DNA from 3 places in the Marinobacter salsuginis genome. Region 3 is predicted to be linked to each of the others. Evidence: predicted binding sites of a transcription regulator. Region 3 holds the regulator's gene; each other region holds the start of a gene.
What was found. The regulator FliA, encoded in region 3, starts transcription of late flagellar genes. The targets are predictions, from matches to a motif close to CTAAAGTTTNNNNNNNNNNNGCCGNTAA.
Positions count from the first base shown of each region.

Region 1 (4,147 bases), 1.8 Mb from region 3:
GGCGGGTGCCTCGCGCTATCTGGTCAAACCGGTCACCAAAGACCGCCTTATGGACCTCGCCCATGAATTCGCCGAGCGCAAGCACACGACAACCTACCGCGTACTGCTGGTAGATGATGATCAAACCGCCCTGCAGGCCGCAAAAATACAGCTGGAATATGTTGGGCTTGAGGTACATGCCTGCGAGGAACCTCTGCAGGCATTGACGGTTGCGCGGGCGATCAGGCCAGATGTGATCATTCTGGATATTGTGATGCCCAACGTCTCCGGGACAGAACTCGCTGCCATCCTCCGGGAGGACCGTGAATTCGATGCCACTCCCATCGTCTTCCTGACGTCACAGTCTCATCAGGATGAGAAAACCCTGAGTGTTGCCCTCGGAGGCGACGACTACGTCCTGAAGCCGTTCGACACCGACTACCTGACGGCCACGGTCCGCGCCCGTGCCAAACGCTCCCGAAGGTTGCGCGAGCTCATCAATGCGACCGACAGCCGCTGATCAGACCTTGAACTGACCAACTAGCTCCCGAAGGCTCTCACCCAGGCGCGCCAGTTCGTGGCTGGCTTCGTTGGTCTGGTTTACGCCGGTATCACTGCGTTGGGCAGCATCGACAATACGGACCACGTTCTGGTTGATTTCTTCGGCAACCTGGCTCTGCTGCTCTGAGGCTGTGGCGATCTGAGTCACCTGATCATGAATCTTGCCGACCGAGGTCTCGATGGTTCGCAACGCGCTGGTTGCATGATTGATCCTTTCGACGGTTTCCGTCGAGCGGTTGCGTGACTTGTTCATCCGCTCAACCGATGCCTTGGATTCGGTAACAAAGCCGTCAATCATGGTGCGAATCTGATCAGCGGACTCGGCGCTGCGTTTCGCCAGCTGGCGAACCTCATCCGCAACCACTGAGAAACCACGCCCATGCTCACCAGCCCGTGCAGCCTCGATGGCGGCATTAAGGGCCAGCAGATTGGTCTGCTCAGTCACAGCATGAATGACATCCAGCACCTGCTGGATCTCATCGGACTTTTCCGCCAGAGCGTTGATGCTTCGGGCGGTATCTTCGATCTCTTCGGACAGTTTGTTCACGGCACCCTGAGCACTGCTGATGGTTTCGCCACCTTCCCGGGCCATGCGATCGGCGTCTGAGGCAGAGCTCTCAACCTCATTGGCATTGCCGGAAATCTGCTGGATGGTGGCGGCCATTTCGTTGATGGCTGAGGCGATCTGGTCAGTCTCGGAGCCCTGCTCCTGAACCGAAGCCCGGGTTTCATTAGCCACCCGGCTCAACTCCTCGGCTGCGGACGCTACCTGATCGGTGGTCGCGCCCACCTCACGCATGGTGTCCTGGATCTTGACCACGAAGGCGTTGAAACGCCGGCCCAGCTCGGCCAGTTCGTCAACGCCTTCGTCTGGCAGGCGCTGGCGCAGGTCACCCTCACCGTCGGCGATTTCCTGCATCATGTTGCTGACGCTCTTCAGTGGCCGGGTCACACTACGACCCACGAAAATGCCGATTACCAAAGCAACCACAACTACCAGGACTGTCACCAGCAGGATAAAGCCCAGGGTCTCGGCCATACCGGCTTCAATTTTTTCTCGAGCCGCTGCCACCTGGCGATCGATGTCGGTGATGTAGACGCCGGCACCGATCATCCAGTCCCAGTCCGGGATGATGGTGGAATAGGACATCTTGGGTTCTTCATTGCCGGAGGCCGGGTTCATCCAATCGTAGCCGTAGAAGCCCTCACCGCGGGCCGCGTTGAAAAGATTGCCAACCAGTTTTCTGACAACCGGGTTTGTCGTGGGGCCTTCTTTCGAGGGATCCGGGGCATACGCCAGGTTGAAAACGTCCCGGGTGTAGGCGAATACATAATTGGTTTCATCAAAACGGATAGAACGCAGACGCGCGGCAGCCGCTTCCTTCGCCTCCGCTTCTGTCATTGAGGGGTCGTTCTTGGCCTCCAACACCACCGCCTCAGCAGCATCAATCAGGTTCTGCAGCCCGGTCTTGCGCGCATCGAGAAGACTGGTCTCCAGGCGCTTGAGCTCGGCTTCTCCGTTCGCCTGAATCTGGTTGGCGGTGATCCAAGCGAGGGTTGCCGCCGTTATCAGTACGGGCACCAGTATAGCTAAAAGTAGGCGGCTTCGAATTTTTAACCGACTCAAAACATTCATGTTTCCAGACTCCAGGGAACTTACTATTGATGCGGATTATCCACAGACCCACTCAGGTGCTCTGTTCCAGTTTGTAAAAAGAGGTTTCAGAGACCGACGCATGGCGCGTTCGGATTTCTGGACAAACTGATCTTCCGCCATTGTTATCAGACAAGTAGAGTATCGGCAGTAACGAAAATGTCTTGAGCAAGCGTTAGACTAAAGGACCACTACGAAGGTAGGCCAATGAAGCACCTGTTTCTGGTTCGCCACGCCAAATCCAGCTGGGCTGATGAGTCTCTGTGCGACCATGAGCGCCCTCTCAATGCCCGGGGTGAAAGCCAGCTGGCTCCGCTGGGCAAGGCACTGAAGGCTGCAGGCGCCCTGCAAGGTGAGATTTACTGCAGTAACGCCACCCGTGCCCTGGCGACCCTCGAGGGGGCCATGCCCGAGCCTGTTATGCCCGAGCACTGGCACACTCAAAGCGAGCTCTATACGTTTGACTACCGTCGGTTGATTGCCTGGCTGAAAGAGCGGGAAGAAGATGCCCAGGTTATGCTTGTAGGTCACAATCCGGCCCTGCTGGAACTGGCCCAGTGGCTGTTAAAACAACCTCCCGAACAGCTACCCACCGCCAGCTTCATTCACATCCGCCTCCCGATCAAACATTGGCACCAGCTAGACCGGGGCAAGGGCAAGCTGGTGGCTCTGATGACGCCACAGGATTACAGCTATGCCCACTTCGAACGGAAACTTAAAAAGAAAGCCAGAACCGAGGGAGACGACCCGGCAAGGGACATCCCCAAGGCCCTTCACCACCAACATGATCGGCTATGGCAACTGGAGCGTGGCGTTATCCTGGGCCTGGACGACGAATTCCTGCACCAATACCGGATTGCGATTCGGCGCAGCCGGGCCATTGCCGAATCGGTGCAGGAAGTGACCGGTGACAAGACGCTGGCAAAAGCGGTTAAAACCCTGAAACGTCATGCCCGTGCGACGGGACCGTTACGCGATCTGCATGTTTTTCTCCAGGACTTGCCTGAATTGTGTGGCGACAATTCGGAAATCCGGGCAGCCCTGCAGATCTGGTTCGAACAGGAAGCCGCCAACCGCCACAAAAAACTGGTCAAGCGCCTGCAGAGCAAGCGCTATCACGACAGCATGGAGCACTGGCTGAACCTCATTGAGTCCCGAAAGTTCCAGAAGTTGGCGGAGACGCTGAGGGCAAAAGACATCCGAAAGGCGGTGGAGAGCCGTATAAAAGGGTTCAACAAATTGACCGCTGAGCTGATGCATACCTCCCCGGATGAGGATATTCATCGGCTTCGCAAGCAACTCAAGCGAATCCGTTACCTGATGGAGCTGGACTCGAAAACCTGGAAGTCCGAGCTGAAAACGATGAAAGCACGCCAAAAGCTGTATGGCCGCTTCCAGGATCTACATGTTCAGATCGAACTGCTTGACCAGTTCCACAAGGCGGCCCCGGAGGTCTTACCCGCCGCCCTCGACGGGATTCTGGAAACCCTGGAAGAGCGCAAAGTGGACGCCCGGAAACAGATTCTGACCCTTGGAGGACTTGATGGAGCCCCGTTATGACACCCTGTTTTACGACGGACAATGCCCACTGTGTGCCAAGGAGATTCGCACCTTGCGCAAACTGCAGCGTGGCAATCTCATCTTCGCAGACATCCACGAACAGCGTGATGGCAGCGGCAATTTGCCGAGCCATGAAACTCTGCTGCGACGCCTGCACCTGATGACCTGGACCGGGGAATGGGTCATCGGCTTGCCTGCAAACGTTCGGGCCTGGTCCCACACGCCCTATGGCTTTCTGTTCAAGCCCCTGCTGTGGCCCGGCATTTTCCAGATTGCCTCGCGTATCTACGGGAGATGGGCAGACAAGCGGTATGAACGGAAATACGCCTGTGCCTTCGGTGACAACGAGGCGGCTTAATCGTACATATGCGGAGTGACGCTCGGCGGTCGAAC
Region 1 covers NZ_BGZH01000001.1:2,389,325-2,393,471, reverse strand. Annotated here, with positions in the region: gene GJU83_RS10835 (response regulator) at 1-499, shown strand, start outside; gene GJU83_RS10830 (methyl-accepting chemotaxis protein) at 500-2,176, opposite strand; gene GJU83_RS10825 (CHAD domain-containing protein) at 2,402-3,754, shown strand; gene GJU83_RS10820 (thiol-disulfide oxidoreductase DCC family protein) at 3,738-4,112, shown strand.
Region 1: GJU83_RS10830 (methyl-accepting chemotaxis protein) is a predicted target of FliA. The motif match lies at 2,336-2,363, and genes of this name have one in related genera.

Region 2 (4,147 bases), on a different contig from region 3:
TCATTGGATCTCTGTTCTGAGTGAATCTTCGAGCGGCGCCATCAACCCTGGTCGATGATCTCCATTACCCGCTCCGCCAGCTCGTCCGGACTGAACTTTGCCATAAAGTCGTCGGCCCCGACCTTCTTCACCATCGCCTGATTGAACACACCACTGAGGGAGGTGTGCAGCATAACAAACATATCGGATAGAGCCGGGTCATCTTTTACTTTGGTTACCAGCGTATACCCGTCCATTTCCGGCATCTCGACATCAGAAATGATCAATGAGAAATGGTCTTTCGCACGGGAGCCGTCCGCAGTGATTTCTTTCAGATACTCGAATGCCTGCTTGCCATCATTTTTAAGCACAACCTCCATGCCTATTGCCGTCAGGCACCGCTGTATCTGGCGACGTGCGACAGAGGAGTCATCCACTACCAATACCGGAAGATGCCCGGGCACCCGCTCTGCGCTCTTGCTCAGTACAGCCTCGGTCACGTCTTCACCAAGCGGAGAAACTTCCGAAAGAATCTTTTCTACATCTATGATTTCTATAAGCTTATCATCAATTTTTGTTACAGCGGTAAGATATACATCCTTGCCTGCCCCTTTCGGTGGCGGCAGAATTTCCTCCCAGTTCATGTTCATGATCCGCTCAACGCCGGTAACCAGGAAGCCCTGCGTTTTGCGATTGTATTCAGTGATGATTACGAAACTGGTCGCCAACTCGTCCTGGGGAATGCCGGGCAAACCAATAGCCATGCTTAAATCGATAATGGGAATCGTCTCACCACGACTATGAGCGACGCCACGAACTACCGGCCGACTATTGGGCAGCGACGATAGCTTGGGGCACTGCAGGACCTCTTTCACTTTGAAGACGTTAATACCGTATATCTGCCGTCCCCTCAGGCGGAAAAGAAGCAGCTCAAGACGGTTTTTCCCGACCATCTGAGTGCGCTGGTTAACACTGTCCAATACCCCTGCCATTTCGATTCTCCTGGCCTGCCGGAATTACAACGGCATATATCTTGCTGGTCACTGAATAATAGCGTGATTGACGGAAAGCCGTCATATCAGCGGCGGATTAGCCCGTTTAACGGCCACTGCCATCGAATCCTTAGCCGGATTCGGGCTTTTCTGCCTTGTTGTTGACAGCATAGGACAAACTGCTACGTATGCGCACCACCAAATTGGCTCTGATACTGCTAATGTCTTGCTTGAGCGCCCCGCTGCTGGCTGACACAACCGCTGAACAGATTCGCCAGGCGACACTGGAATTTCTTGACGGCTTCGCCAGAGAACAGGCCGCAGAAGGCTACACCGTATCCTTTGAACCGGGCTCCATCGACGACCGACTTGCACTCGCGGAATGCGAGAAGCCCTTGAGTGTCGAATTCAGTGGAGATCCCTGGAAAAGCACCAGCCCTTCGATGCAGGTGGCCTGCGAAGGATCAAGGCCCTGGCGGATGTTTGTGACGGCTTCCGTTTCCATCCACGGGCCGGCCCTTGTGGCGGCAAGACCGCTGACACGGGGAGAACGGGTAACCGAAGGCCTCCTGACCAAGCAGTCCGTTGAAATCAATGCCTCCCGGCGCGGCGTCATTACCGACGCGCAACAGGCCATTGGCATGGAAGTGCGCCGGTCGGTCAACGCAGGCTCGCTGATCACGCCGGATATGCTCTCCGCGCCAAATGCCGTGGAACGGGGCGACCATGTTATCATCACCGCCAAAACGGGCGGATTCTCAGTGCGTTCGCGCGGGAAGGCCCTTGCCAGCGCAGGGGTTGGCGAACAGGTTCTGGTTGAGAATCTGCGATCCTCCCGCACTATCAAGGCCAGCGTTGTTGCGCCAGGTCATGTCGAAATCCCGATGTAAGCCCGGCTCGGCATGAGCTTGCCGGTGCGGCAAATCCCTGCCGGAAACCCGGTAGAAAAAAAGAGACGAAAAAACTACTGAAAATTACTAAAGGTTTTCGCGGCCCCGCCGTTAAGAAGACATAAACTCGAGTAAGCGCTGCATTCACGCGGCGCGACAGGCAAGCAGGTACAGATATGTCAGTTGACTTAAATGGAATTGGCCCCGGCCAGGTCAACACCCAGAGAACCACGGCCGACAAAAGCGCCGGCACCCAGAATACCCAGCCGGCGACCAACGAACAGGCGAAAACCCAGGCCCAGGGTGCCCGGGGCGAGAACGTGAGCCTGAGCAATCAGGCCAAGAATCTCAAACAGCTTGAACAGAAGCTGGGCGATTATCCGGAAATGGATGACGACCGCATCGAACAGATCCGCTCCGCCCTGGAGAACGGAACCTACAAGATTGACGCCGAGAAACTGGCCCAGAAAATGCTTGAGATGGATGAAAGCATTTTCGGGTGAGTAAACCATGGCCGCAATCGATGATCTGAAGACCCTTCTTTCCCAGGATGTCAGTCAGCTGGAGACGCTGGCTGATATTCTCGAAAAAGAAAAGACATGCCTTGCCAGTTCCGACCTCCGACAGCTGGAAACTCTGACCAAAGAGAAAAACGAGCTTCTGGGTGCCGTTCGCGAACGCGCCAAACAGAAAATCCGGACATTGGTCCAGATGGGATACCGCCCGGAAGGCGGCGAGCCTTCCCGTTTTATCCGCAGCGGCGGCTTTTCTGAGCTGTTCCAGCTCTGGCAGGAAGCGGATCAGAAACTCCGGGCCTGTCAGACGCTGAACCAGACCAACGGTCGGGTGATAAGCCATTTGCAAAAACGCCTGTCCCGGCTTACCGACATCTTCCGTGGCGCCACCGGTCAGCAAAAGCTGTACGGTGCCCAAGGCCAGCAGACCACAGTTTCCAGCAGCACAGTGCTTGCCAGCGCCTGAGCAGGGCCCTGGCAGGCAACGCTTTTTACTTCATCGGGTATAGATTGTCATCTGGGAGTCCGGATGGAAGCGGATGTCGTGGATACTCACGTTACCCATTGAGGCACCCTGGCTACCGCTGACCCGGATATTGTCCATGCGGATTTCCTCGATGCGCTCGGGGAACGCAAGCATCAAGGCGCCATCCTCCCTCACCCGATAGCGCGGCTCCCCCTCGCGGTAGTGGACACCGGAAATGGTCAGGTCCGAGTCGAGGAAGTTGAGGACCGGTACAAAAATATTGGCGGTAAGTTTCAGCCCCTCGATGACATCTGGGGATCCGTCTGCGCCCTGTTCGCCGTCACCCGCCGGATTCTCAACCATATCGCGTACAATACCGATACGCTCCAGCAGGTTCGGGTCTCCCTGACCTGAGACGGCCGCCAGCTCAGTCTCGCTCAATGGAGCGAGCTTACCGCGCTCATACAATTCACCAGCCTCCAGCGATGCCTGGGACGCTTCGGCCGAATTGCTCGCCGCAAAGGTGACCAGGGGCTGGAATGGCAGCGTTACCGCTGTGACGAGCGCCGCAGCGTTGCGATACCGGGACTGGTGCTTCAGGACCCGGTGAAGTTCTTTTTCGCTGATCCAGCCGGCCTGGATGAACACCTCACCCAGACGCTGTCCGGTTTCGCGCTGGAGCTTCAGGCCCTCATCCAGTTGTTTCTCGGACAGGTAGCCGCGATTAACAAGCAGCCGCCCGAGGCGTGACTTTTCTTCAAATCCCTGACGGATTCTCACCCAGTGTCTCCTTTTGAACAGTGAAAACCGTACAACCCGGCTCGGCTAATGTGATCCATGCTTTCCGATACCCGGAATGTTAGACGATCACAACGCAATGTGCGTGGATACAGTCATCGTTTTACCATCCCCTTCTGGTAAGATCTGGCACCTGATAACAGAATTCGCTGAATTGTCGCAGCTAAAACGCCTGCGCATAACACAGAGAGCGGTTGCAAATGACAAACTTGGTAAAACCCCTGAAAACTGTGACACCCGTACTGCTGATGGCTCTCGCCTTGCTGGTGCCGGCCTCCTGGGCAATGGCCCAGACCAATGAGCAGCCCGCCAACGAGCCACTGCCAATCGTTCGCATGGTGACCAGCGAGGGCGTAATCGAGCTCCAGCTGCGACCGGATGTCGCCCCGGATACGGTTGCCAATTTCCTGCAGTACGCCCGGGAGGGTTTCTTCGACGGCACCATTTTTCACCGCGTTATCCCCGGATTCATGATCCAGGGCGGCGGGTTTACCGAGGAGCTGTCCC
Region 2 covers NZ_BGZH01000003.1:215,862-220,008, forward strand. Annotated here, with positions in the region: gene GJU83_RS15105 (CheR family methyltransferase) at 1-4, opposite strand, end outside; gene GJU83_RS15110 (chemotaxis protein CheV) at 42-971, opposite strand; gene flgA (flagellar basal body P-ring formation chaperone FlgA) at 1,160-1,861, shown strand; gene flgM (flagellar biosynthesis anti-sigma factor FlgM) at 2,038-2,364, shown strand; gene GJU83_RS15125 (flagellar protein FlgN) at 2,372-2,842, shown strand; gene GJU83_RS15130 (cyclic di-GMP-binding domain-containing protein, MshE-related) at 2,873-3,622, opposite strand; gene GJU83_RS15135 (peptidylprolyl isomerase) at 3,841-4,147, shown strand, end outside.
Region 2: flgM (flagellar biosynthesis anti-sigma factor FlgM) is a predicted target of FliA. The motif match lies at 1,949-1,976, and genes of this name have one in related genera.

Region 3 (4,147 bases):
GTCGTCGGTGATGTCGCCACCATCCTCCGCCGGTTCACTCTCTTCGTGTTCTGGCTGAGGGTCGGCGACAGGCGCTCCCTCACCTTCTGGCAGGGCCAGGGCATCGAGGCGGGCAATCAGTTCGTCCGGAGCCGGTGTTGGTTCCTCGTGATTGCGAACCTCTTCAAACATGGCATTAACGTTATCCAGGGCCTCCAGAACCACGTCCATCAGTTCGGAGTCCACCTTACGCTTGTGATTGCGCAGGGTATCGAAAACGTTCTCGGCGGAGTGGCAGCAATTTACCAGCGCTTCAAGCTGAAGGAAGCCCGCGCCGCCTTTAACGGTGTGAAAGCCACGGAAAATGGCGTTGAGCAGATCACTGTCGTCAGGATGTTGCTCAAGATCTACCAACTGCTCTGACAGCTTTTCGAGAATTTCACCGGCTTCTACCAGGAAGTCCTGCAAAATCTCTTCATCAGCATCAAACGCCATGCGTTACCCTCTTTGTTCAGAAACCGAGACTGGACAACAGGTCGTCAACGTCATCCTGTCCCGAAACTACATCTTCACGCTCATCGGCCTTGATCTGGGGCCCGACGCCCTTCTCTGCAGATTCTTCCTTCTCTTCAATCTGGTGCACGGTGCCGGTGAGCTGATCCACATGGCTGGCCATCACCACCAGGCTGAGCATCTGCTCCTCAACCTCTTTTACCAGGGCGGTGACCTTCTGGATAACCTGGCCCGTCAAATCCTGATAATCCTGAGCAAGCAGAATTTCCGAAAGATTGTTGTACATGGTGTCAGCGTCGCTGGCCGTACTGACAAAAAAGCGATCAATCCGGCCGTACAGTTCCCGGAACTCCGCCGGCTGCATCTCCCGACGACGCAGACGTTGCCATTCGTCCCGCAAGGAGGCCGCCTCTTCCCGAAACGCGTTGGCCACCGGCATGGTTTCCTCAACCAGATCCATGGTGCGGTTGGCCGCTTCGCCGGTCATCTGCACAACGTATTCGAGGCGATCGGAGGCGTCTGTCATCTTCGACAGCGCTTCTTGCTGTTCCGCGTTCCGGGGGTCAATCTGGAAGTTCCGGATGGCTTCGTGCAGGCTCCGGGTCAATCGCCCTACCTCGCGGTACAGACTTTGATCCCTGACCTCGCTGAGTTCATTGATCAGGGTCATGGCTTTGGCATAATCACCGGCATCAACACTCTCTGCCAGCTCTGCTGCCTGCCGCTGGAGCTTTTCGGTCACCTCCGGCTCAAGGCCCCGATGGTTCTTTTTGCTATCGCTCATGAGAGCCATCCGACCTCTGGTTACTGGATTCTTTCAAAGATTTTCTCAATCTTTTCCTTGAGCACAGCGGCAGTGAACGGTTTGACAACGTAGCCGTTCACACCCGCCTGAGCCGCGGCAACAATCTGGTCGCGCTTCGCCTCAGCCGTTACCATCAATACCGGCAGGGTTTTCAGATTCTCGTCAGCCCGGACAGCCTTCAGAAGATCGAACCCGGACATGCCCGGCATGTTCCAGTCGGTGACCAGAAAGTCGTATTTGCCGCTCTTCAGCATCGGCAAGGCTGTGTTGCCATCGTCTGCTTCATCGGTGTTGGTGAAGCCCAGATCACGCAGCAGGTTTTTGATGATCCGTCGCATTGTGGAGAAATCATCCACAATGAGGATTTTCATGTTTTTGTCCAATGGGACCTCCAGTTAGTAACACCCGGAATTCGTTTGACCTTCGCGTTCAAAGTCTAGCAGGCCGCTGTTTAAACCGCTTATTGTCAGACCTTTGCTTCCGTTGTAAAGCATCGGTTACCAAAAACTACAGACTGCACCTTCGCAGACACAGACTGAACGCAATCAGCTGTCCGGTTCCTGGCGCCAATCCGACAACCGCCCCCGAAGGCGCAAGGCAGCCTGGCTGTGAATCTGGCTGACCCTGCTCTCGCTGACGCCCAGCACGGCGCCTATTTCCTTGAGGTTCAGCTCTTCCTGGTAATAAAGGCTCAGAACCAGTTTTTCCCGCTCCGGCAGGTCTTCAATGGCCTCAGCCAGGCTCCGCCGGAAGGCATCGGAGGACAACCCCTCCAGAGGGTTATCCTGCGTCTCTGTCTGTTCTATCGGCAGCTCTCCGGATTCATTGAGCTCATCGAGGCTAAAAAGTCGGCCACTGTTGGAATCGGAAAGATAGGAATGATACTCCGCCAGCTCCATACCCAGCTCCTCGGCCACTTCCTGATCCTGGGCTTCCCGGCCAAGCCGGTCTTCCACAGCCTTGATGGCCCGGGAAATGCGACGGGCGTTTCGATGCACGGAGCGGGGAACCCAGTCGCCCTTGCGGATTTCATCGACCATCGCCCCACGAATCCGGATACCGGCGTAGGTCTCGAAGGTGGCTCCTTTGGTGGAACTGTATCGCTGGGCAGCCTCAAGCAGGCCAATCATGCCGGCCTGCATAAGATCTTCAAGCTGAACGGAAGCCGGCAGGCGGGCCATCAAATGGAGGGCGATTTTCTTGACCAGCGGCGCGTGTTGCTCAACAAGCTGAGATGCCTTCTGCGCACCTGACTGGTTATAAATTCCGAGGTTTTTCGCCAATGTCATGTATCCGGTTTCTTGTTTGACTGGATCCGATTCAGACTTCGACGAGCCGCTCCACAAAGAATTCCAGATGTCCACGGGGTGAGGACGGCAACGGCCAGCTGTCTACCTTGTCGGCCAGAGACTTGATGGCCAGGGAGGCTTTCGCTCTGGGATAGGCATCCAGCACTGCCCTCTGTCTCTGGACTGCTTTCTTCACTGCCTCATCGTAGGGGACTATACCGACATATTGTAGTGCCACATCGAGGAAGCGCTCGGTGACCCGAGTCAGTTTTTCGAACAGATGCCGGCCTTCCTGCTCATTCCGCACCTGGTTGGCAAGAATGCGGAAACGATTGGTTCCATAATCCCGGTTCATCAGCTTGATCAGGGCGTAGGCATCGGTGATGGACGTGGGTTCGTCACACACCACCAACAGTAATTCCTGGGACGCCCTGAGAAAGCTGACCACCGATTCGGAGATACCGGCGGCGGTGTCGACGATCAGTACATCGATCTGATCCCCCAGCTCGCTGAACGCATTAATGAGCCCGGCATGCTCCATGGGACTGAGCTGGGTCATCCGCTGGGTACCTGAGGAGGCAGGAACGATCTTTATGCCGCCGGGACCATTTACCAGAACGTCCTTGAGGTCACAGTCGCCTGCCAGAACATCCTGAAGGTTACGGTTGGCGGTGATGCCCAGCAATACGTCGATGTTGGCGAGCCCAAGATCGGCGTCGAGCAGCACCACTCTCCGGCCTTTCTGCGCCAGGGCAATTCCGAGGTTGACCGACACGTTACTCTTGCCGACTCCACCTTTACCGCCGGAAACTGCAATCACCTGTACCGGATGTGCTCTGCTCATACTGTTTTTTGTCTCTTGCCACGTTTCGCCGGTGCGTTTCCGACGCCTGCTGTCAATCTGTCCGGTCTCAGGCGTGCTCTTTCAGGCCCTCTGCGACCGCCTGCTGTTGCTGGAGTGTTTTAAGCCGATCCACGGCCAGCCGCACCAGCGGAACAGCTTCTGCGTGGTGCAGATCTTCAGGAATCTTCTGCCCGTCTGTGTAGTAGGCTACCGGCAGACCGGTTTCCATGACAAAACCGAGGGACTCACCCAATGTGAGGGCCTCATCGATCTTGGTCATCACACAGCCCGCAAGATTTGCCATCTTATAGCAATGCCAGACGGATTTCATGATGCGCGGCTGACTGGTTGCCGAGACGACCAGATGCGTTTTGACATTGTGATGGCTGCGAGCCAGTTCGGCCAGCTGTTCCTGATAACCTTTATCCGAACTTGTCAGCCCGGCAGTATCAATCAGAACCAGGTGACGGTCTGACAGCTCGTCCAGAATATCGTCCAGGCTGTGAGTCTCATCCACCACCCGAACCGGCACATTCAGGATACGACCGAACACGAACAACTGCTCGTGCGCCGCCACCCGGTATCGATCGGTGGTGACCAGAGCCAGGGAGTCGGAGCCATGCTTGAGCACATACCGCGCCGCCAGCTTTCCAATCGTGGTGGTCTTGCCGGAACCGGTAGGACCCACCAGCGCATAGGCGCCCCCCTCATCAAGCC
Region 3 covers NZ_BGZH01000001.1:575,358-579,504, forward strand. Annotated here, with positions in the region: gene GJU83_RS02615 (chemotaxis protein CheA) at 1-474, opposite strand, end outside; gene GJU83_RS02620 (protein phosphatase CheZ) at 491-1,276, opposite strand; gene cheY (chemotaxis response regulator CheY) at 1,297-1,680, opposite strand; gene GJU83_RS02630 (RNA polymerase sigma factor FliA) at 1,843-2,586, opposite strand; gene GJU83_RS02635 (MinD/ParA family protein) at 2,618-3,430, opposite strand; gene flhF (flagellar biosynthesis GTPase FlhF) at 3,498-4,147, opposite strand, start outside.